Regions from separate parts of the Pelagimonas sp. KU-00592-HH genome, predicted to be linked through region 1. Evidence: riboswitches for the same ligand, from Rfam matches in the RefSeq annotation. Region 1 holds a riboswitch; each other region holds the start of a gene.

Region 1 (5,590 bases):
CCAAAGCATCGCAATCCACCTTGTCAGGTTCCTGAACACCAACGGTGACCTGCACCCGCATTTCGGCGTGATCGAGGCCGAGCGCATCGAACATCGGGATCGAGGAATGGCGGATGGCGTCTTCGATCGCACGGGCCGCAGCCTTGGTATAGTCCTGCCCGTACTGGTCGTTGCCCATGCCCATTTCGATGATGAAACGTTGGTCACCCATGGCCTAGCCCTCCAGATCCAGCGAGACATTGATCGCGACATTGGCGATCACCGTCGGCTTGCCACCATCGGCACGCGGCACGTCCAATCCGCCGCGAACAGCCGTCACGGAGACCTGACCATAGGGAAAAATCTCGGCGATGGCAGAGGCATCGATCTGGTCGGGCTGACCCACGCCCACTTCGACGTCGATGATCATCTCGTGCTTTTCCTTGCCAAACAGTTCCGCAAGGTTGATCGAGTTGTGCCAGAGCGCATCTTTCACCGCCCGCCGTGCGGCCTCGGTATAGTCCTGACGGCGCAGGGACGAGCCCATGCCGAATTCTGTGAGAAGGCGTTTTTTCACGTCTTGTCCTTTCGGAAGTTGGTACGCCAGAAAAGGATCGCGGCCAAAATCGCTATGAAGATTTCAACCTTGAAAGTCCAATGCGCCAAGAACGAGAGTATCCAGTGACTATGCGTCGGCTGAACCTCAACAAGCGTCGTCAGATGACTGGAAAACGGCCAAAGCCAAGCGATTTGCCCTGCAATGCTATCAAGCGCCACGTGCAGAAGCCCGCCAATCCCCACGCCCAAGATCGAAGCCTGCCTGAGGATTACCCCCAGTAGCAGCACAGATGCCCAAATGATCGGGCGGTGCGTTATGTAGTGGTGGTGGTGCGTGCTTCCGTGATCGGCGAAGTGGAACCAAAGCATATCCAAGTCCGGCGCAACACTGCCAAGAACGATGCCGACGAACATGGTCTGCGACGCTCCAAACACCTTTGCACCATGGGCAGCAAGGTATCCGGCAGGAAGATGGCCAATGATCACGGGGTATTTCCTTTTTGGCTATCCATTTTCGACACTCAAACGGGATGGGCAGTTTTCGTTTCCTAGAACTCCACCCCGGCCTGCGCCTTGATGCCATCGCGGAAGGGGTGTTTCAGCAGGGTCATCTCGGTGACCAGGTCTGCCGCTTCGATCAGTTCGGGCTTGGCGTTGCGGCCGGTGAGCAGGACGTGGGTCATTTCGGGTTTTTCTTCCAGCAGGAAATCTACCACGTCGTCAATATTGAGATAGTCATTGCGCAGGGCGATGTTGATTTCATCCAGCATGACGAACCGGTTGGCGGGATCGCGGATCAGGTCTTTGGCCAGTTCCCAGCCCGCCTCGGCCTTGGCGATATCGCGCTCGCGGTCCTGGGTTTCCCAGGTAAACCCTTCGCCCGACACATAGAATTTCACCTCTTCGGGGAAATGTTCTTCGAGGAAGGCGCGCTCGCCAGTTGCCATCGCGCCCTTGATGAACTGGACCACGGCAACCGGCATCTCGTGGGCGATGCAGCGCATGATCATGCCGAACCCCGAGGATGATTTGCCCTTGCCGGGGCCGGTATGCACGATGATGAGCCCCTTTTCCTCGGTCTTGGTGGCCATCATCCGATCACGGGCAGCCTTGATTTTCTTCATCTTTTCCGTGTGACGGGTGTTCTGTTCGCTCATGTCCGGCCTCGTTCAACGCGCGTGTTCGGGCGCACGAAACCACAAGGGCCAGCCAATCACAAGCCGATCCGCGACATGCCACTAGCGACGTGCGCCACTGAAGACGGGGCGCGGCAGCGGGCCAAAGGCGTGACGCAGGACAAGCCAAGCGTAGAGCCCCCATCCCGCGCACCACATCAGCGCGGCCGCATCGAGAAGACCGCCCATGCGGAGGGGCACCGACGCCACGACCAGTGCAAAGGCCAGTCCGGTGCCACGACGGCCCTTGAGGCCATCATCGCTGCGACGGGCAAAGCTGCGCGCCGAAATGGCAAGGATCAAGCCGCCCATCGCGCCCATCATCAGGCCGTGCTGCGCCTCCACCGAGGTGAAGAACAGGTCGAAGAGAGCAGCCCCCCAGAGAAGGAGTCCTAGGGGGAGCCAAAGGAAGGACAGGACCAGCATGGCCAGAAGCAGATCGGTTCTGGCCGGAAACAGCGGCCAGCGGGCGACGAAGAGCGCAAGGCAGGCCCCGGCGGTGATCAGAGCGAGGGCGGCAGAGAGCTGGCTTTCAGAAAGGAACAGACCGGCGGCGGTGACGATCAATCCGAGGACGGCTATGCGAGGCCAGTCTGGCGGGACGACGACGGGGCACGCGGTCCATTTCGCGGAATGAACAAGAAAGGCGGGCACCATCCTGCCCCCTACGAACACCAGGAGAAACGCGAAGCCAAGAACGGGAGACACCGACCAGACCGGTGCGGGGCCGCCTGTGGACATGGCCGCAATCCAGGTAGCGGAGCCAATACCCGCCAGCAGGCAGAAGGCCACGAAGACAGGTTGGTGCCCCCTGCCCGCTGCACGCGCCTCCAACCACAGGAGGAGCGCAATGGACCAGAAGAATGCAGCCGCCGGAACCATGACAAGCCAGTAGGAGACCGCATCGCCTACGACCAGCCCGATGCGCACCGAGACCCAGAGGCAGGCCACCACGATCAAGGGCCGGCCATTCACCGGCGCGCGGCCTGTCCAGCTGCTGACGGCGGTCAGCAGGTATCCGGCCACGGCAGCGCCCGCAAAACCAAAGGTCATCTCATGCAAATGCCACATCACCGGCGCGGGCAGATTCGACCAGAGCGTGGGCAGCCATTGCCATATGGCAACCGCCAGCACCGCCCAGATCGCGACCAGCGCGAACATCGGGCGCGCCGCAGCGGCCCAGAAGCCGCTTTTGGGCCAATGGCGGTCGGATGTGGGCTCTGCACGGGTCAAGTATCCACTCTCCTGCTTGACAAACCCCTGTGCGCTCCTTCACTTGGGCGCGCTGGTGCCTGTCCTACGACAGGTGAAAAGGGAATGCGATACGGGTTCTTGCCGCAAGGCCCAAAGCGCAGCCGCCCCCGCGACCGTGATCGGAGAGGTTGCCCGTTGCCACTGGAGACAGTCCGGGAAGGCAGGATGACCAACAGGGAAAGCCCTGAAATCCGTAAGCCGGGAGACCTGCCAGCGGACGAGACTTGTAACCGGACGGGGTGTTTCTGGTGTCGGGCTGGCGCTGCCAGAGGATCCCGCACACTGCCCTGTCCCCGAATTGGGATGGACGCCATGACCGAAGCCCCCGCCCCGGTCGAGCTTCTGGTCTGCACCACATGCCGTGCAGGACAGCCGACCGATCAGGAAGGCCCTCGCCCGGGCGCGCTTTTGGAGAGCGCCTTACAGGGCAAGGACTGGCCCGAACACGTGACGGTAAAGGCCGTTGAATGCCTGTCCAACTGCGACCACGGCTGTTCCGTCGTGGTGCGCGGCGGCAGCGACCGCTGGACCTATGTCTACGGCAACTTCACAGGTGCCGATGATGTCGATCTCGTTCATGAAGGTATCACGAAATACGCGGCGACCACCGATGGCCTTGTGCCGTGGCGCGAACGCTCCACCCATTTCCGCAAAAACTGCATCGCGCGCATCCCGCCGCTTGTTCTTCCAGAGTGAGACCCGACCAACATGTCCAACCTCGAAAAACTTCCCGTCACCATCATCACCGGCTTTCTGGGATCGGGTAAGACGACCCTGATCCGCAACTTGATGCAGAACCCGCAGGGCAAGCGCCTTGCCGTGGTCGTGAACGAATTTGGCGACGTCGGCGTTGACGGAGAAATCCTGAAATCCTGCGCCATTCCGGATTGCCCGGAAGAGAACATTTTGGAGCTGGCCAACGGTTGTATCTGCTGCACCGTTGCCGATGATTTCATTCCCACCATCGAAGCCCTGATGGCACTCGAGCCGCGCCCCGAGCATATCGTGATCGAAACCTCGGGCCTTGCCCTGCCAAAGCCGCTTTTGAAGGCGTTTGACTGGCCGGATATCCGTTCGAAAATCACCGTTGATGGCGTGATTGCCCTGGCCGACGCCGAAGCGGTGGCTGATGGCCGCTTTGCGTCGAACGTGGCGGCGGTGGACGCCCAGCGCGAGGCCGATGATAGCCTTGACCACGAAACCCCGCTTTCGGAGGTCTTCGAGGATCAGGTCTCCTGTGCCGATATCGTGTTGCTGACCAAGCCTGATCTTGCAGGGCCGGAAGGCGTTGCCAAGGCAAAGGAAATCGTTCTGGCCGAGGCCCCGCGCGCCCTGCCGGTGGTGGAAGTGGCCGAAGGTGTGGTTGATCCGCGCGTCATTCTTGGCCTCGAGGCCGCAGCGGAAGACGATATGGACAGCCGTCCGAGCCACCACGATGGCCACCACGATCACGAACATGATGATTTCGAAAGCGTTGTCATCGACGTTCCCGAACAGACCGATCCGGCAGCCCTTGCGGCACGGATCGAGAAAATGGCCAAGGAACAGAACATCCTGCGCGTCAAAGGCTATGCTGCCGTCGAAGGCAAACCGATGCGCCTTCTGGTTCAGGCCGTAGGTGCGCGTGTTCGTCACCAGTTCGATCGTCCCTGGAAGCCGGAAGAAGGCCGTCGTGGCCGGATGGTCGTGATTGCGGAACATGATGACGTAAACGTGGAAGCCATCCGCGCCGCGCTGGTGGACTAACGTCAAATGCACGTCATTTTCCGCGAAAGCCATGGGCTCGACGAGACCGAAACACCAACCGATCTGGGGCAGTCGCCCGCAGATATGGTGGTGTTGTCTTTCTCGGATTCCGATCTCGGCGCTTTCGCGGCAGGGTGGCAACGTGGGAGGGACAGCCTGCCCACGCTTCGGCTTGCCAATATCTCGGCACTGAAACACCCGCTGTCTGTCGACACCTACGTGGAACAGACGCTCGAGGGCGCCAAGGCGATCCTGATCCGCCTGATTGGTGGAATTTCCTACTGGTCATACGGCATTCAGCAGATCGAAACCCTGTGCCGCCAGAAGGGCATCGCGCTGGCGGTTCTTCCGGCGGATGGCCGGCCTGACCCGCGGCTGGACGAAGTTTCGACCCTACCAACATCGACGCTGCACCGCCTGACCCATCTCTGTGATACGGGCGGCGCGATTGCGGCGCAGGCGGCTCTGGCGCAGCTTGCCCTGGCCGCCGGTCTCTATGCCAGCCCGGTGATCGGAAAAAAGGTTCTGCCCGACGTCGGGGCTTGGACGCCGGAAACGGGTGTCTGCGACGCGGAAGAGGTGCGTGACACCTCCAAGCCGCTGATCGCCCTGACGTTTTACCGCGCTTACCTGAGTGCGGCCGACACGGCCCCGATCGAGGCCATGTTCAAAGAATTCCGCGCGCGTGGGTTTGACGTGATCGGGCTTTTCGCCCCGTCGCTCAAGGCGCCTGTTGCGCGGCGCGAAATAGCAGATCATCTCGTCGCGCTCGAGCCGGTGGCCATCGTGAATGCTACCTCCTTCTCTGGCAAAGGCAAAGACGGGGTGTCGCCGCTGGATGTGACCGGTGCGCCGGTGTTTCAGGTCGCGCTGGCGAC
Region 2 (5,590 bases), on a different contig from region 1:
CGGTCGCTGGCGACGTTCAAGAAACATGGGAACGTGAGCGAATTTCATGATCGTTTTATGCGGGGGATGCGGCAGAACGGATATGACGAGGAGTTTGCCGCCCGTTGCTTCAGCCAGATCGAGGGGTTCGGGTCATACGGGTTTCCGGAAAGCCACGCGGCATCCTTTGCGCTGCTGGTCTATGCCAGCGCGTGGATCAAGTGCCACTATCCGGGGCTGTTTGCCTGTGCCCTGCTGAATTCCCAGCCGATGGGGTTCTATGCCCCGGCCCAGATCGTGCGGGATGCCCGCGAGCACGGGGTTGAGGTGCGGCCGGTTTCGGTGAACGAAAGCTATTGGGACAACGTGATGGAGCCGGACGGGCGTGGCGGGCTGGCGCTGCGGCTTGGGTTTAGACAAATCAAGGGGTTACGCGAAGATGACGCGGTCTGGATCGCGGCGGCGCGGGGCAATGGATACCTCTCGGTCGAGGATGTCTGGCGGCGGGCGGGGATCACGCCACCGGTGCTGATGCGGCTGGCCGAGGCGGATGCCTTTCTTGATCTCGGGCTGAACCGGCGCGAGGCCCTGTGGGAGGCCAAGGCGATCCGGTCGATCGACCCCTTGCCGCTTTTTGCGCAGGATATGGACGGCGAGGGCATTCAGGAGCCGCAGGCGATGTTACCGGACATGAGCGAGGGAGAGCAGGTGGTGGAGGACTATGTGGCGATGCGCCTGACCCTGCGCAGCCACCCCGTTGCCCTGTTGCGGCACCTGCTGACGCCGGAAATGGGGGGCAAGGGTTAACTGGCTCGAGGGGGCAAAACGGGGGCTTCGGTTTTCCGGCGGTATCGTGTCGGTATTACGTCGGTATTGCAGTGCGGCAAATCGGCAAAAGCGGGATGGTATCGGCGGCGCACGGCGATTACATCTGAAGGTAACAAAAGGCGCGAAGGACAAAACCGGTGGCGGACAACGCAGTGATTCTGTTCCTGTGGTGGCTGGGGCTTATCAACGTGATGAGCTTCATCGCCTTTGGCTGGGACAAGCTGTGCGCGCGGGCCGGCTGGTGGCGGGTGCCGGAGCCGACCCTTTTGTTGATTGCCATGCTGGGCGGAAGCCCCGCGGCGCGGCTGGGGCAGACCCTGTTTCGGCACAAGACCCGCAAGCAGCCCTTTGCCCGGACCCTCAAGGCGATCCTGATCGTGCATGGTGTGGCGCTGGTGCTTATCCTTGCCGGTGCGCTCGGCGGGGCCCTGCCGACGTAAGGCGGCCCCGGTCGAGATCCAGAACCCTGTCACAGAGGCCAAGCGCGAGGTCGCCATCTTCAAAACCCGCGATCACGGTCTGGCCGGACTGGCGCAGGTGATCGAACAGCGCAAAGAGGGCGAAATCGTCGAGGCCGGATGGTGTCTCGCTCAGAACGATCAGGTCCGGTTCCTGCACCATCGCGCGGGCGAGCATCACCCGCAAGGCGATTGCCGGGGACAGGCCGTCCAGTGTCGAGAAGGCAAGGCGGCGCAGGTTCAGGCGATCCATGACCCCTGAGACGACTTCGCCGTCGCGCGGGTTGGGGGTGTGAAACCCAAGCCGGTGCAGGGCACGCCTGTCGCGCAGGATGTCGATGACGCAGCGCGGATCGTTGTGCCAGTCGTCCATCGCGACGAAGGCCAGTTTTCGCGCCAGCCGCCGGGGCGGCATGGTAGAGGTGGGATCTCCGTCGATGAGAAGTTGACCGCAACTTGGGGGCATCATGCCGCCCAGAAGGTGCATCAGCGCGGCCTGTTCGAAGGCACAGCCGGATGTGATGCCAACAACCGACCGGGCCGCGACCGAGATCGTGATCTCGCGCAGCACAGGCGTCGTTCCGTTGGCAGGCACCCAGCCGAGATTTCGTGTCTCGAGCCGGGCCGGGGTCATGACAGCGCCCGGGCCTGTGTGTCGAAGGCAACGACGGCGGCGGGGATCGGCCCTGTGCCATCCTGCGGCCAGTCGCCGTGACCGCGGGCCGCGGTGCGGGCGTCACACAGGAGCGCGTCGACATCGGCGTCCTGTTCGACATCGCCGAACATGTGACAGGCCGACTTGGTAGCGTGAAAGACGCCGACGCAGGGGCGCGAGCAGCCGACCATCTCGACGTGGCCCGACATTTCGAAATCGTCGGCGATCAGGTCGCCGCTGGCGCTGATCGACTGGCACAGTTTGCGCGCCATTTCAAAGCCGGGACGGCAGGTTTGGCCCGTGTGGGGACACATCGAGCAAAAGGTGATTTTATGGGGAAATGGCCGGTTCATGACGCCCTCCGCGCTTGTGCGGGGGCTGGAAAGGGCCAGATTGTGTTGCGCGCTGCGCTGTCATGCTCTGTCTCCCTCCGGGGCACCCCGCCCGGTAGTAGGTTACGGTTCATGATGGCAGGTCTCCTGACTTGCGGGTCGTCGCGTCTCCTGAACCTTCCCGGCCATGTGGCCAGTGGCGTATCTCAGGATGGCTCGCCGCTTACAGTTGCGGGGGCAGTCTCGGACTTGGCCCTTGCGGGCCGCACCGTGTTCCCTTTTCCCGTCACGATATGAGAGTCGATCCGGGAACCATCACGTCATGTGTAGGGGAGGAGCGGGGGACTTGTAAAGCGCAGTGTGCAGGCGCAGCGTCAGACCGCTTCGCGCAGCAGGAAGAGCTGATGGAGTTCGGAGGCCTTGTGGATGGCATTGGCCGTGGTTTCGGCATTGAGGGCCTGACGGGCGAGGCGCAGGTGCTTTTCGACGGTGGCTCTGCTGAGGCCCATCTTGCTGGCCAGGTCCTGGGTCGAAAGACCGTCGGCGATGCCGTTCAGCACCTCGCGCTGGCGGGATGTCAGCAGATTGCGGTGATCGGGGCTGGGCAAGGACAGCGCCTTGAGGTGCAGGATGTTGCAAAGCGCGTGGATTTCGTGGCCGTGTTCCAGCCAGGTGCGATCCACGTCGGCCTGTGACAGCCCGACCTTGGCACAGAGGCCCATGACCCCCTTGCGGCGCTGACGCAGGTCGCTGAACCAGATGGTATATCCCGCCGTGATCTTCCACTTGTTGCACAGGGCCATATGGGCGCGTTCGGCGCGGGTTGGCGGGGCATCGTTGGCGATGCGGCTCTTGCGCCAGCTGTAGGCACCGGGCCCTTCGGCCGGGCTCGGGATCTTGGCGGTGGTGCGGTGCAGGCCTTGGCCGATGAAGGTGTCGATCACCGGGGCGGGATAGTTGGTGAGAACCAGCCGGTCGGCAGGGTCGCCCCAGTTGCCGGGTTGTGACAAGGTGGTCGCCACGTAGAGGAGCCTGTCAAACCCGAAACCCGCCATGTTTTCGACGTGACATTCCCAGAGCGATTCGATGCTCTTGCATTGGATCAGGCGCTCGGCCCGTTCATGAAACGGCGACAGGGTGGACAGGGGAATCTCCTTATTTCCCGAGAATGTAGGGCAAACTGGCAGAAAACCCACGCGAGGTGAATATCCGTTTGTCCTGACTTGAGGTCATGGACACCCCGTACGCGTCGGGGTAATCAGTGCCGATCATGGCCAAGAACAAGCAAAAGACCGATCCGAACTATAAGGTGATCGCCGAGAACCGGCGGGCACGGTTCGACTATGCCATCGAGGAAGATATCGAATGCGGTATCGTTCTGAGCGGATCGGAAGTGAAATCCCTGCGTGAGAACAGCGCCAATGTCGCCGAAAGCTATGCGGCGGTCGAGGATGGGGAGCTTTGGCTGGTGAACTCCTATATCGCGCCCTATGACCGGGCGATGTTCAGCCATGAAGAGCGCCGCCGCCGCAAGCTATTGGTGAGCAAGAAGGAGTTGGCGAACCTGTGGAGCGCGACCCAGCGCAAGGGCATGACCCTTGTGCCGCTGGTGATGTACTTCAACCACAAGGGCCTTGTTAAAATGAAGCTGGGCATCGCCAAGGGTAAGAAGAACCACGACAAGCGGGCGAGCGAAGCCAAGCGTGACTGGGGCCGTCAGAAGCAACGTCTGCTGCGTCACGGCGAGTGATCTGTTTCCATCGAAAAACGGCGCTATTTTGTTCTGCGGCCTTCTCGCTACAAAGATACTTGCACTCGTTGAGACAAACAGAATTGCAGTTTATCGAGCTTTTACCTTCGTAATAGTGAGGTTGAGGCCAAACGGAGAAGACGCTTTGAAAGAAGTATTTTAGGGGATTGGATTGGCTGTTGGCTTCAAATTTCGCCCACGCCAACTTTATTGAAGTTCAGGACTTAGGTGCCCATGCGCGTTTTCTTTGCATTCTTCTCTGCATCATTCCTCTTGATGGGTTGCAATACTGAGCATCACGCGTCCGCCAATCTTGAAGGCGACGTGCGAGTGTCGATGGTTGTCAGTGGGATGTTCAGCCTCCAGAGAGATTGGAAGCGGACACTGATTGTTGAACATCGAAGAGAGAAAATATCACGAGAGCTTTTGGAAGACACAGGCTGGTGGCGAGGGTCCAACCTTTACCTCGCAGAAGCAGACCTCGTTATTCTCGACGAGGGACAGGGTGGGTGCGTTGCATTCAGATTGAATCCCGTTCGGTTCGACGACCAGGCCTCAAGGTGTCCTGAGAGACTCGAAAAGCTGACCAATGAAGAAGTTTCGGGCGGAAATACCAACGCAAAATCTGATGTGTATTCTGGCATGCGCTATTTGGGGCGTTTCAATGAGGCCTTGGACAAAGGTGCGCCTGTCGAGCTCCTTACCCAAGAAGAGGCCCCGGAAATCAGGTTGCCCGCCCCGATCTAGTCATCGCCCAATGCACAGGGAGCCAAAGCTTGGGATGCTGATAGCAGCAGTCTTGCCAAATGCCTGCTCCTTTTGTTCTGACCTGCCGATAAACCAGACTCATTGTTTGCCAGCACGGCGGCGGGGCATGGAATTTTTCCTCAAGTAACGTCCCGTATGTTGCGCAGTGCTGCGGGGAAGGATGTTGGTGTTTTCCCGTATCTGGGGAGGAGGGCACCAGCCTAGGGTCGAGGTGCGGACGGGGCGCGGGGCACCTCGGTGCGCATGGACCCAAAAAGCCCCGATGCGAGGGGAATACTCATGGAACTTCTGATTTCGCTGATTTCCGGTGCCATCGGCGGCAACCTGTCGGGACGCCTGATCAACAAGATCGACCAGGGTGTGGTGATCAACTCGATTGCCGGGATCGTGGGCGGTGGCCTTGGCGGTCAGCTTCTGAGCATGGTCGGGGCCGGTGCGCTGGCGGGGGGTGGTGTCGACCTGATGGGCATCATCGGCCAGATCGCCAGCGGTGGTGTTGGCGGTGGCGTGGTGCTGGCCATCGTGAGCGTCATCCGCAACGCGCTGGGCAAGTAAGCCTAGCTGTCCTGTTGCTCCTGAAGGGCCTCGGACCAGGTGGTGGACCAGGCCCCGAAGGGATGCAGCATTTCAAACAGCTCCCGCCCGAGCGGGGTCAGGTGGTAGCCGGACCCGTCGTGATCGACCAGCGCGCAGGCGCGCAGTTCCTTGAGGCGTTTGTTCAACACGGTGGGCGAGACGGTTTCGCAGCGGTCCTGAAGCTGGCGAAAGGTGGCGGGGGTGCCGTCTGACAGTTGCCAGATGATCCCCAGCGACCAGCTGC
Region 3 (5,590 bases), on a different contig from region 1:
ATCGGTTCCATGTCGGCGCTGCCGGAGGATCAGCAGAAACTGCTGCGTGGGTATCAGCGGGACATGGTGGTTTTCGTACGTGATATCGTGCAGGCCAATGCGCCCGAGGTTTTCGAAGGCGATGCCGAGAAGCTGCGGGCGACGACGATGTCGGTCTTCGGGATGCTGAACTGGTATTACATGTGGAATACAGGTGCTGGCAGCAAGGCGCGGGAAGACTATGCCGAGTTGGTCTGCAAGCTGACCCTCGGAGGCCTCAAGGGGCTGTAATATTGGGGTAAATTGAGATGCGAAAGCGCCGGGCAGAGATATCTGTCCGGCGCTTTCCTGTTTCAGGCCGCTTTTGGGGCCAGTTTTTCGTCGACGATCTCGGTGGCGACGGCATTGGGGCTGCGGTCGCGCTGTTTCGCGCGGGTCAGGATCTGGGTCAGGGTCTCGTCGAGCGTGGCGAGCTTTTCATCTACAAATGCCGCGCGATCCTGGATCGAGAGGATCTCGGTGGCGACGTTGATGATGCCACCTGCATTGGCCACGAAATCGGGCGCGTAGAGGATACCGCGCGTATGAAGGCGCGCGCCGTCGTCTTCGGTTGCCAGTTGGTTGTTGGCACCGCCACAGACCGCGGCAACCTTGAGGTTTGCGATGGTGGCTTCGTTCAGGATCGCGCCGATGGCGCAGGGCGCGAGAATGTCTGCTTCGGCCCCGAGGATGCCCACCGGATCGGCGGCGGTGGCATTGTAGGTTGCGACGGCCTTGGCAACACGAGCCTCATCGATGTCGGCCACGATCAGTTTGGCACCCGCGTTGTGCAGCATGTCGCAGAGATGCGCGCCAACATGGCCAAGGCCCTGAACAGCAACGGTTTTGCCCGTGAGGTCCGCGTCGCCAAAGCAGTGGCGGGCCGTGGTCTGGATCGACTGGAAGATGCCGCGCGCGGTGATCGGAGAGGGATCGCCGCTGGCGAATTCTCCGTTGGGGAGGCCGGCGACGTATTGGGTGACCTCGGCGAGGGTGGCCATGTCTGCCGGGGTCATGCCCATGTCTTCGGCGGTCCAGTAGCGGCCTTCAAGCGTGTTAATAGCGCGGGCGAAGGCGTGCAGCAGGGCAGGGGTTTTCAGGAGTTTGGGATCGCCCATGATGACAGCCTTGCCGCCCCCGAGTGGCAGGCCGGCGGCGGCGTTCTTGTAGGTCATGCCGCGCGACAGGCGCAGTACGTCCTCGATGGCGTCCGCTTCGGTCTCGTAGGGGCGCATCCGAAGCCCACCGGCGGCCGGGCCGAGGGTGGTGGAATGCACGGCAATGAATCCGATCAGCCCGCTGGCAAAATCTTCGACGCGCAGCACGGTTTCGTGGCCTGGTGCGAATACCTGGGTGATGGACATCGGGGTGGTCATAAGGGGTGTCTCCTCCTGTTAAGTGACCTCCAAAATGACATGAAGAGGGGAGTGGTTTTCTCTAAATTCAGGTGTGTAGCTTGGAAATGTTAGAGGTTTCGTCTAATAATTGGGGGAGTGTTAGGGGAAATCGGCATGGATGCGATTGATCGTAGAATCATAAAGGCGCTTCAGCGGGACGGTCGGATGAAGATTGCCGACCTTGCCGAAAGTGTTGGCCTGTCGCCGACACCCTGTGCAAGGCGGTTGGAAAAGCTACAGGCAGACGGGGTGATCACCGGCTATGCCGCCAAGGTGGATGCGGCCAAGATCGGGCTGCCCGTGACGGTGTTCGTGTCGGTTGAGCTTGAACAGCAGGCACGCGGCGGCATCGACGCGTTCGAGCAGGCGATCAAGGATTTCGACGAGGTGATGGAGTGCCATCTGATGACCGGATCGCGCGACATCCTGTTGCGGATCGTGGTGGCCGATCTGGCGGCGTTTGACTGGTTTCTTGAGAACCGGTTGATGCAGGTTCCGGGCATTCGAAACCTGCGGTCCAACTTTGCCCTGCGCACGATGGTGCGGCGCGAGGTGATGCCGGGATTGGGCTAAAAACCGGTGTCGGTATTACGTCGGTATTCCGACGGTATCGCGGAGGTGCGAAATCCGGATGGGCCGCAAATGAGTCTTGCGCGGGAACCGGCGGGATTCTAGAGTCCTGCACCGGCGGGAATCCTGCCGACACTCACATATTTTCAGGTGCCCCTGAGCCGACAAGGTTGGTGAGGGGGAGAATCGGGAAGGCGGTGCAAGTCCGCCACGTGCCCAACGCTGTAACGGGGACCGATCGTGCAAAGCCCACTGGAGCATTCCGGGAAGGGGCACGGGCGGGACGAACCGAAGTCAGAAGACCGGCCTGAAAAGCGTACCAAACCGCGTGGACGGCGGGGCGGTGGTTTCCATCAAGGGGAATGATATGGAAACACAGGCCATGGCCGATGAGGCCCACGGTTTCGACCGGACCGAGCGCGAGGCGCTTTATAAAACCATCTTCACGCGGCGCGATGTACGCGGGCAGTTTCTGGATCGCGAGATTCCCGAAGACGTTCTGAGCCGCATCCTGCTGGCGTCGCATTACGCGCCGTCGGTTGGTTTCATGCAGCCGTGGAACTTTGTTCTCGTGCGGGGGCAGGAGGTGAAGGCCAAGGTGCATGGGTTGTTCCGCAAGGCGCATGACGAGGCGGCCGAGATGTTCGAGGGCGCGCGCAAGGACACCTATCGCAACCTCAAGCTCGAGGGGATCATGGAGTCTCCGGTCAATATCTGCGTGACCTGTGACAAGGATCGCGCGGGGCCGGTTGTTCTTGGCCGGACGCACCAGCCGGAGATGGACCTTTATAGCAGTGTCTGTGCGGTTCAGAACATGTGGCTTGCGGCGCGCTCGGAAGGGGTGGGTTTCGGGTGGGTCAGTATCCTGCGGCACGAGGAACTGGCCGAGGTACTTGGCCTGCCGGAGAACGTGACACCTGTGGCCTATATCTGCCTTGGCTATGTCTCGCATTTTCACGAGAAGCCGGAGTTGCAGAAGACCGGATGGCGCAAGCGGTTGCCGGTGGGCGAGTTGGTGAACTTTGACGGCTTTGGCGCCGGCGCGGATGACGACTATGCCCGCCGCCTGATCCGCCAGTTGGGCGAAGATCAGACACGGCTGGAAGACAGTGGCTATGACGGGCGGTTCGTGCCGGGGTAGGTCAGTGTTCGGGCTGGCCTTCTTTCTGGGCCATCATCGGCGTGCCGCAGCGCACGGTCTGCACGGTCCGGACCGGGAAGATCACGTCGTAAGCCCAGTTGTAGACATAGGCATAGACCAGGAAGAACGCTGAGAAGCCGAGGTCGAGGATGAAGGCTTCGACAAAGGTGATCTTGAGCCACCAGACGGTGAGGAACAGGCCGGGGATGAGAACGCCGATTTCGAACAGGCAGGCATGGGCGGCGCGCAGGAGCGGGCCGCGCGGGGCCATGTTGCGGTAGCGGCGGTCCCAGAGGTCGAACAGCAGGTTGAAGACAAAGTTCCACGCCATGGCATAGAGGCTGAACATGATCGACAGGCCGCCGATGGCCTGCATCGAATGGCCGGTGATCCAGGCACCGAAGACCGAGACCAGCGCAAGGGCAATGCCTTCGAACAGGAGGGTGTGACGGATGCGATCTTTGACGGTGCGCATGGATGTATCTTTCCGGAAAGGTATTTCATTCCATATAGAGATAATGTATCTTTCTGGCAAGATACATGATGGGGTGGCATGGCCGACAAGCTGACAATTTCCGAAATCCTTGGGCAGATCCGCGAGAACTGGCCCGAGATGGATACGCCGGAGACCGCCGTGATGCTGTCGGTGTTTCGTCTGAATGATCTGGTGATCGAGAGTTCAAGCCGGGTGCTGGCCGAGTTCGGCCTGTCGCAATCGGCCTTCGAGGCGCTGGTGACATTGCGCGCCCAGCCCGAGCCACGGCGGATGACGCCGACCGAGCTTTACCGCGCGGTTCTGGTCACGTCGGGCGGGATGACCAAGGTTCTCAAGCAGCTTGAGGCCGAAGGTTGCGTGCGGCGCGAGGACAACCCGGATGACCAACGCAGCCGTTTCGTGTGTCTGACACGGGCGGGCGAGGTAAGGGCGGAAGAGGCCATGCGCGCGGTGGCCGAGGATGACCGCCGGTTGCTGGGCACGTCTTTGTCCGAGCAGCAGATTGCGCAACTGGGCAAGGTGCTGTTGCGCACGGTTGGCAAGCTGGAAGAGGATTGAAAAACGCCCCCGGCACAGCGGGGGCGTTGATCTGTCAGCCTGCGGTGAGGCCGAGGTTGTCCAGGATTGCCCTGGTTTCGGCTTCCCAGCGGGCCTTGAGATCGGCGTTGGCTGTCTTGCGCAGGCCCATGGCCTTGAGGGTCTCCGCTTTCTCCGAGCTTGCCGAGCCAAAGGAGGCGGCGACGCGGGGCCACCAGTAATCGACAGAAGCCTGAAGCGCGGCCTTGTCGGCGGTTTCCAGGAGCTTGGTGACGCCCTCTTCGGCCAGTTCGGCGTGGCGGGCTTCGATCGGCGCGATGGCGCGGAAGGCCTCGGCGAGGGGCTGGTAGGACACCATCGAGAACTCGGCCATCTGCACGGCCACGGCGCGGCCCATCAGAAGGTTCATGACAACCGCATCGGCCCAGCCATCCAGCGGATAGTTGAACACGGCCAGGCGCATGTCCTGTTCGCTGCGCGAGGTGCCGATGTCGGCGTCGCGGTCGAGACGGGCCGTCCACGGGTGGTGGTTGGCATATTTGTCCTCGTTGGCGCCGAATTCGCCCATGATCTTGAGGACGCGGTCGGCGTTGTCGGTTTTTTCCAGAACGATCTTGGCAGCGGCGATGCGCTCCTTGATGCCGGGGCCCTGGTTGATGATGTCGGCAAAGCCTGCCGCACCGGCCAGTTCGCTGTCCACGAAGGTGGCCATCAGCTTCATCAGTTCGGCGCGGTAGCGCGAGGGCACGTTCGAGGGGTTGGTCAGCACGCCGCCCTGGGCGAGGTAGCTTTCGATGCTTATATCTTCGGCCATGATGGTTCCTCCCTTACTGGTCGAAGTCGACAACGACGTTGTCGGTGACGGGGTAGGCCTGGCACGAGAGGACATAGCCCTTCTCGACCTCGTAATCTTCGAGCGCGTGGTTGGCGACCATGTCGACCTCGCCCTCGATCACGCGGCAGCGGCAGGTCGAGCAAACGCCGGCCTTGCAGGCGTAGGGGGCGTCCATCTTGTTCTCGAGGGCTGCGTCGAGGATGGTGAGATCCTTGGGCATGTCGATGGTCTGGGTCGAGCCGTCCAGCGTGATCGACGCGCTGGCCTGGTTGGCACCCGATGCGGCGTCCTTGGACACGGCCTTGCGCTTGGCGCGGCCGGGTTGCGAGGAGGCAAAGAGTTCGAACTTGATCTGGCTGTCGTCGAGACCTGCGGTGCGCAGGGCGGCGGCGATTCCAAGCATCATCGGCTCGGGGCCACAGATGAAGGCGGTGTCGACGGACTGGATGTCGATCCAGCCAGTGTTGAACAGTTGGGCGCATTTCTCTTCGGTGACGAGGCCGGTGAAGAGGTCGATTTCCTGTGCGTCCGATTCAAGCACGTGGATGACGTTGAAGCGGCCCATGAAGGTGTTCTTCAGGTCTTCAAGCTCTTCA
Region 4 (5,590 bases), on a different contig from region 1:
CATGTCGGCATACCACTTGGCGCTGGCATGGCGGTCCTTCACCGACATGGCGATGGTAATCGTGTCTTGCAAAGAAATCAGCGACATCGTCTTTTCCTCTGTCTGAAAATGTATTAACTATATTTTATGGACATTGCAGCCCTTGTCAACATCACCTCCCGCGCCTGGACCCTGCCCATCCTTGCCAAACTCCACGAGGGGACACAGGCCAGACAGGCGCCTCTGCTTGCGGCCACGGGGGCAGGCCGCACCGCCTTTGCCCAAAGCCTGCAACACCTGATCGACATCGACCTCATCGAGCGCAACCCCGGCCACGGCCACCCGCTGCGCCCCGAGTTCCGCCTGACAGCTCAAGGAATTGAGGCCGCCGCCCTGGCCCACGCGGTGCATCAGGCGACCACCCCTGCCGGTCTCCCCCTCCTGCGCCGCACATGGGTTCTTCCGATCCTCAGCACCCTGCAAGCCCCCCGCCACTTCAACGACATCGGCAGGCACCTCGGCCGCATCACCGACCGCGCCCTGTCGCAATCGCTCAGGATCATGGAAGATCACGAATGGGTCCTGCGCGACGTCAGCACCGCGTCGCGCCCACCGAGACCGCTCTACAGCCCGATCAACACCGGCCTCGCCCTCAGCCGCATCGCGGCCCCCCGCATCACCCTGTCGCCCTAGCGGGCCATCAGGTATTCGGCCACCGCCTGATAGGCCGGCAGCGATGTCGGATCGATGAACCCGTTCTGCGCCTTGGGGTAAGAAGCCAACCGCACCAGTACCATCTCGGCCGTGGGATCGACATAGATCGTCTGGCCATGCACCCCCCGCGCCGCAAAGGCCCCATGCGGGTTGTGGAACACCCACCACTGGCTTGTGTAACTGCCGCCCTCAAGGGTCGGAAAGCCCGCGAACTTGCCCGGATCACCCCCGGCAGCAATCCTGCGCACCACCTCGGCAGGGAACAGCCGCGTGCCATTGATCTCGCCCTGGTTCAGCATCAGCATCCCCAACCGGCCCAGATCCCGCAGCCCCGCCGTCACACCGCCACCCGCAAAGGGCACCCCCTTGCCATCCACCGTCTGATAAGCGTCCTGCTCGGCCCCCATGCGCCGCCACAGACGCTCGGATGCAAGCTCGGTCACCGACTGCCCCGTGACGCGGCTGATGATCCAGCCAAGCATATCCGAATTGATCGTCTTGTAATTAAACGCATCCCCATGCGCCCCCTCGGGCTGCACCTGTTGCAGGTATTCCCAATACCCGTCCGGCCCCTCGTAGCCTTCGGGTTTCGGCAGCGGGCTGGCCGCGCGGGAATAAAGCCAGATATCGGCCTCCGGGTCCGAATAATCCTCCGAGTTTTTCACCCCCGTCGTCATATCCATCACCTCGCGCACCGTGGCGCTGGCAAAGGCGCTCCCTTCGATCTCGGGAATGACATCACGCACCAGCAGGGTCTCGTCCAGAACCCCCTCGGCCACGAGAATTTCCCCCAGAAGGCCCGTGATAGACTTGGTCATCGACATGATCGCGTGTTTGCCGTCTTCCTCCAGACAGCCGAAATACCGCTCGTAGACCACCTGCCCCTTGTGCAGGATCAGCATCCCGTCGGTGTAATTGGCATACAGCGACTCGTCCCAGGTCATCTCGGCATCACTGTTCATCGGCACAAAGTTCAGCGCGTCGATCTCGGCCCGCATCTCGGCAAAAGCTGCAGGCGACGGGTAATCAAGCGACACCGGCGCCCCGATCCCGCGGCTGATCTCTTCCGTGGGAAGGAACTCGCGCAGATGGCACACCGACCAGCGCAGCTTGGGAAAACTGAAATAGTTCGAATCAGGCTGCGTGATCATCTTGTCCGCAGGCGGTGGAAACCCCTGCATCCACCCCATCACCTGCGGATCCGATTGCCGCGCATCCAGCGTCTCGGCCCGCGCCATGCCAACAGTCAGCCCCACACCAAGGGCCGCACCAGCGAAAACCGTGTTCTTGAAAAGTGTCATTTGGAAATTTCTCCCGATGGCAGGGCCAAATCACGCCCTCTCTTCCCAAAATTTAGAGCATCCCCCCCTGTCGTCCACCGCGCGCGCCACAAACGAACGTGCAAGCCCTGCGACAATTCTCATTGACGCAATCCGCATTCTCAGGCACCAGTTTGCGACGATGGTTCCCCAAGGTACGCCAAGGGGATGAAAAGGGAATGCGGTGCGGCCAACCACGGCCAAATCCGCAACTGCCCCCGCAACTGTAAGCGGTGAGCAACGCCACGATCCACTGGCCGACAGGCTGGGAAGGGTGGCCGCGCCATGACCCGCAAGTCAGGAGACCTGCCATCATCTGTTCAACCAACCCGGGACGGGGTGTCCTGGAAGGAGGCTAAGATGACGCGTTCCTTGCGTTTTGACATGACTGGCACCTTCCCTCCCCGCATGGCGACAGGCGGAGCGGGACATGAGCGATCATCCTGACCACTTTCTTCTGATCTGCGACACCTGCAAAAGCCAGGCCCACGCACAAGCACTGTCCGACCGTCTGTCCGGCACCCTGCCCGACGGGTTTGCCATTCGGCTGGTCTCCTTCATGGCAGGCTGTGACCACGGCCAGACCGTCGGGTTTCAAGCCCCCGACAAGGCGCAATACCTGTTCGGCGAGATTGAAACCCGCGAAGATTTCGACGCTTTGGCAGCGTTCGCGCGCCAATACCGCGACACGCCGGACGGCTGGACCAATGCCACCAACCGGCCACGCGCCCTGTTCAGGAAAACCCTGTCACGCATGCCCGCCCTTCCGTCGGGGGGCACCTCATGACAGACACGGCCTTTCTCTCTGTCCAGAACGTCAGCTTCCGCACCCCGAACGGCAACACCCTGCTGCACGACGTCTCTTTTGACGTCGACGAAGGGGCGATCCTTGCCATCGCCGGCCCCAACGGTGCCGGCAAAACCACGCTGCTCAAACTCCTCTGCGGTCTCGAGCCCGCCTCCGACGGCGACATCTGGATCAAGGGGCAGAACCTGAAACAGCTATCGGCAATGGAACGCGCCCGCACCATCGCCGTGGTCAGCCAGCAAGAAGCCCCCGACGGCCGCCTCGCCTTGCGCGACTACGTGGCACTGGGCCAGATCCCGATCCGCGCGGATGCCTCGCAGGACGACAACGCCCAGGATCTTGACCGCATTCTCGACCTGACCCGCCTCAGGGGCCTCGCCTCGCAGAAAATGGGGCGGCTGTCGGGCGGCGAACGGCAACGCGCACATATCGCCCGCGCGCTGGCCCAGAACCCGTCGCTGCTGTTTCTGGATGAACCCACCAACCACCTCGACCCCGATGCCAAGGGCCGGATGCTGTCCCTCGTGGCCGATCTCGGCATCACCGTGGTGATGATCCTGCACGACCTCGTGCTGATCCCCGAGTTCGCCACCCATGTCGCGTTGATGAAGTCGACCCGCCTCGCCGCCTTCGGCCCCACAGGGGACGTGCTGACACCGGAAAACGTCCTCGCAACCTTCGGCGTCGATTACCTGCAACTCCCGCATCAAGGCCGCACCATTCCGGCCCTCGACATCCGCAAAACGAACACCAAAACCTAAAAGGAAATCCCCATGATCCACAAACTCTGGCCCGCCGCAATGATCGCCGCACTGGCCACCAGCGCGACCGCCGGCAGTGTCACCGTCGACAACTGCGGCGAACCGCTGACTTTCGAGACGGCACCGGAACGCCTTGTCGTGCATGACATGAACATGACCGACATGGCCTTCGCGCTTGATCTTCAGGACAAGATCGTCGGCCTCACCGGCATCACCGGCTGGTACAAGACCAGCCCGGAATTCGACACCCTGCGCGGTGACATTCCGGAACTCGCGCCGAAGTATCCCACCGTCGAAAACCTCCTGGCCGCCCAACCCGACCTGTTCTTCGCGGGCTGGTACTACGGCATGAAACCCGGCGGCGACGTCACCCCCGACACCCTCGCCCCCTTCGGCATCAAGACCATGATCCTGACCGAAAGCTGCGTCCACCTCGACAAGAACCGCCCCCAGGCCAGCATGGACCTCCTGTTCAACGACGTCCTGCGCCTCGGCAAGGTGATGCAGGTCGAAGACAAGGCCGCCGCGCTGGTCACCGGCTGGCAAGACGAGTTGGCCGCGATCGAAGCGAAAACCGCCGACCTCGCCAAACCGCGCGTCTTCCTGCTGGATGGTCCGGCCGATGCCCCCTTCACCGCCGGCAAATTCGCCATCCCCGACGCGATGATCGCCGCCGCCGGTGGCGAGAACATCACCCACGGCATGGACACCAGCTGGGGCCGCACTTCGTGGGAAACCGTTGCCGCCGCCAATCCGGAATTCCTCGTTCTGCTCGACTACCAGACAGGCAACGGCGCCGAAGACACCTTCAAGTTCCTTCAGGAACATCCGGTGATGTCGCAAACCGACGCCGTCAAGAACGCCCGCTGGATCGGTCTGCGCTACGAAGAACTGACCCCGGGGCCGGCAAACATCGCCGCGATCTCGAAAATGGCCAAGGCCTTGCACCCGGGCCTGAACTGATATGGGCCGCTTCGGCCTCATAACCTTCGCGGGGGCGGTCATCCTGATCGCCCTCGTCCTGCTGTCGGCCGCCTATGGCACGACATCCATCCCCCTGTCCGAGACCATCGCCGCAATCGCGCTTGGCACCGGCCTCACCGAAGCCGACATGTCGCCCCTGCACCGCATCGTCTTTGACCTGCGCCTGCCGCGCGCCCTGTTTGCCGCCGTCATCGGCGCGGGCCTCGGGATCGTCGGCGTTGTCCTGCAAACCACGACCCGCAATGACCTCGCCGATCCATTCCTCTTCGGCCTCTCCTCCGGTGCCGCCGCCGGAGCCGTCTTTGTCATCACCGTGACCGGCGATATCCTTGGCCTCTGGACCCTGCCGCTTGCCGCCTTCTGCGGTGGCCTGATCGCCTCCGGCATCGTTCTCGCCCTTGTCCACAGCCTGCGCATGAGCGCCCCCGAAAAGCTCATCCTCGCAGGGCTTGCGGTCTCCTTCCTGTTCTCGGCTATCACCAACTACCTGATCTTCGCCGGCGACAGCCGCGCCGCACATTCGGTGATCTTCTGGATGCTGGGCGGCCTCGGCCTTGCCCGCTGGGAATCCTTCCCCCTCGTCTGCACCGGCCTTGCGCTCATCCTCGCCTATGCCCTCTACCGCAACCGCTGGCTCGATGCGCTGCTGACCGGAGACCTGACCGCGGCAACCCTTGGCGTCCCGGTTCAGGGCCTGCGCTTTCGCATGTTCTTTGTCGCGGCCCTCGCCACCGCCGTCTTTGTCTCGGTCGCCGGGGTCATCGGGTTTGTCGGCCTGATGGTACCCCACATCGCGCGCGGCATCGTCGGCCCGCTGCACCGCCACCTCGTGCCGGCCGCCGCCCTGATCGGTGCCATGCTGCTCACCGCCTCCGATATCCTGAGCCGCCTCCTGCTTGCACCACAGGAACTGCCCGTCGGCATCGTCACAACCTCGCTTGGCTCGGCCTTCGTCTTCCTGATCCTGTTCCGGGCCAGCAAGGCAGACAGATAAACGCCGCTGCGTTGACGCCACGCCACCTTTG

Evidence for each region. A riboswitch is a leader RNA that binds a small molecule or an ion and turns the genes downstream of it on or off. The one in region 1 is predicted to bind cobalamin.
Region 2: it holds a riboswitch for cobalamin, as region 1 does, so the genes downstream of both, ABWV42_RS10405 (hypothetical protein) here and ABWV42_RS12460 (DUF1636 family protein) in region 1, are expected to answer to the same signal.
Region 3: it holds a riboswitch for cobalamin, as region 1 does, so the genes downstream of both, bluB (5,6-dimethylbenzimidazole synthase) here and ABWV42_RS12460 (DUF1636 family protein) in region 1, are expected to answer to the same signal.
Region 4: it holds a riboswitch for cobalamin, as region 1 does, so the genes downstream of both, ABWV42_RS09845 (DUF1636 family protein) here and ABWV42_RS12460 (DUF1636 family protein) in region 1, are expected to answer to the same signal.

What each region holds. Positions count from the first base shown of each region.
Region 1 covers NZ_BAABWM010000003.1:12,748-18,337, reverse strand. The annotation lists gene ABWV42_RS12485 (Lin0512 family protein) at 1-211, opposite strand, end outside; gene ABWV42_RS12480 (Lin0512 family protein) at 215-556, opposite strand; gene ABWV42_RS12475 (metal-dependent hydrolase) at 553-1,023, opposite strand; gene cobO (cob(I)yrinic acid a,c-diamide adenosyltransferase) at 1,086-1,694, opposite strand; gene ABWV42_RS12465 (NnrS family protein) at 1,776-2,945, opposite strand; cobalamin riboswitch at 2,982-3,195, shown strand; gene ABWV42_RS12460 (DUF1636 family protein) at 3,279-3,662, shown strand; gene cobW (cobalamin biosynthesis protein CobW) at 3,675-4,712, shown strand; gene cobN (cobaltochelatase subunit CobN) at 4,719-5,590, shown strand, end outside.
Region 2 covers NZ_BAABWM010000002.1:667,954-673,543, reverse strand. The annotation lists gene ABWV42_RS10420 (error-prone DNA polymerase) at 1-786, shown strand, start outside; gene ABWV42_RS10415 (DUF1294 domain-containing protein) at 945-1,247, shown strand; gene ABWV42_RS10410 (ATP-binding cassette domain-containing protein) at 1,207-1,899, opposite strand; gene ABWV42_RS10405 (hypothetical protein) at 1,896-2,192, opposite strand; cobalamin riboswitch at 2,373-2,584, opposite strand; gene ABWV42_RS10400 (helix-turn-helix transcriptional regulator) at 2,627-3,448, opposite strand; gene smpB (SsrA-binding protein SmpB) at 3,523-4,002, shown strand; gene ABWV42_RS10390 (hypothetical protein) at 4,237-4,749, shown strand; gene ABWV42_RS10385 (hypothetical protein) at 5,050-5,325, shown strand; gene ABWV42_RS10380 (winged helix-turn-helix transcriptional regulator) at 5,328-5,590, opposite strand, start outside.
Region 3 covers NZ_BAABWM010000001.1:1,366,457-1,372,046, reverse strand. The annotation lists gene ABWV42_RS06705 (TetR/AcrR family transcriptional regulator) at 1-270, shown strand, start outside; gene ABWV42_RS06700 (Glu/Leu/Phe/Val family dehydrogenase) at 333-1,382, opposite strand; gene ABWV42_RS06695 (Lrp/AsnC family transcriptional regulator) at 1,530-1,988, shown strand; cobalamin riboswitch at 2,117-2,310, shown strand; gene bluB (5,6-dimethylbenzimidazole synthase) at 2,353-3,126, shown strand; gene ABWV42_RS06685 (PACE efflux transporter) at 3,128-3,601, opposite strand; gene ABWV42_RS06680 (MarR family winged helix-turn-helix transcriptional regulator) at 3,680-4,180, shown strand; gene ABWV42_RS06675 (Phenylacetic acid catabolic protein) at 4,215-4,973, opposite strand; gene ABWV42_RS06670 (2Fe-2S iron-sulfur cluster-binding protein) at 4,987-5,590, opposite strand, start outside.
Region 4 covers NZ_BAABWM010000002.1:565,551-571,140, forward strand. The annotation lists gene ABWV42_RS09830 (VOC family protein) at 1-87, opposite strand, end outside; gene ABWV42_RS09835 (winged helix-turn-helix transcriptional regulator) at 127-672, shown strand; gene ABWV42_RS09840 (serine hydrolase domain-containing protein) at 669-1,994, opposite strand; cobalamin riboswitch at 2,139-2,340, shown strand; gene ABWV42_RS09845 (DUF1636 family protein) at 2,443-2,799, shown strand; gene ABWV42_RS09850 (ABC transporter ATP-binding protein) at 2,796-3,581, shown strand; gene ABWV42_RS09855 (ABC transporter substrate-binding protein) at 3,594-4,544, shown strand; gene ABWV42_RS09860 (FecCD family ABC transporter permease) at 4,546-5,559, shown strand.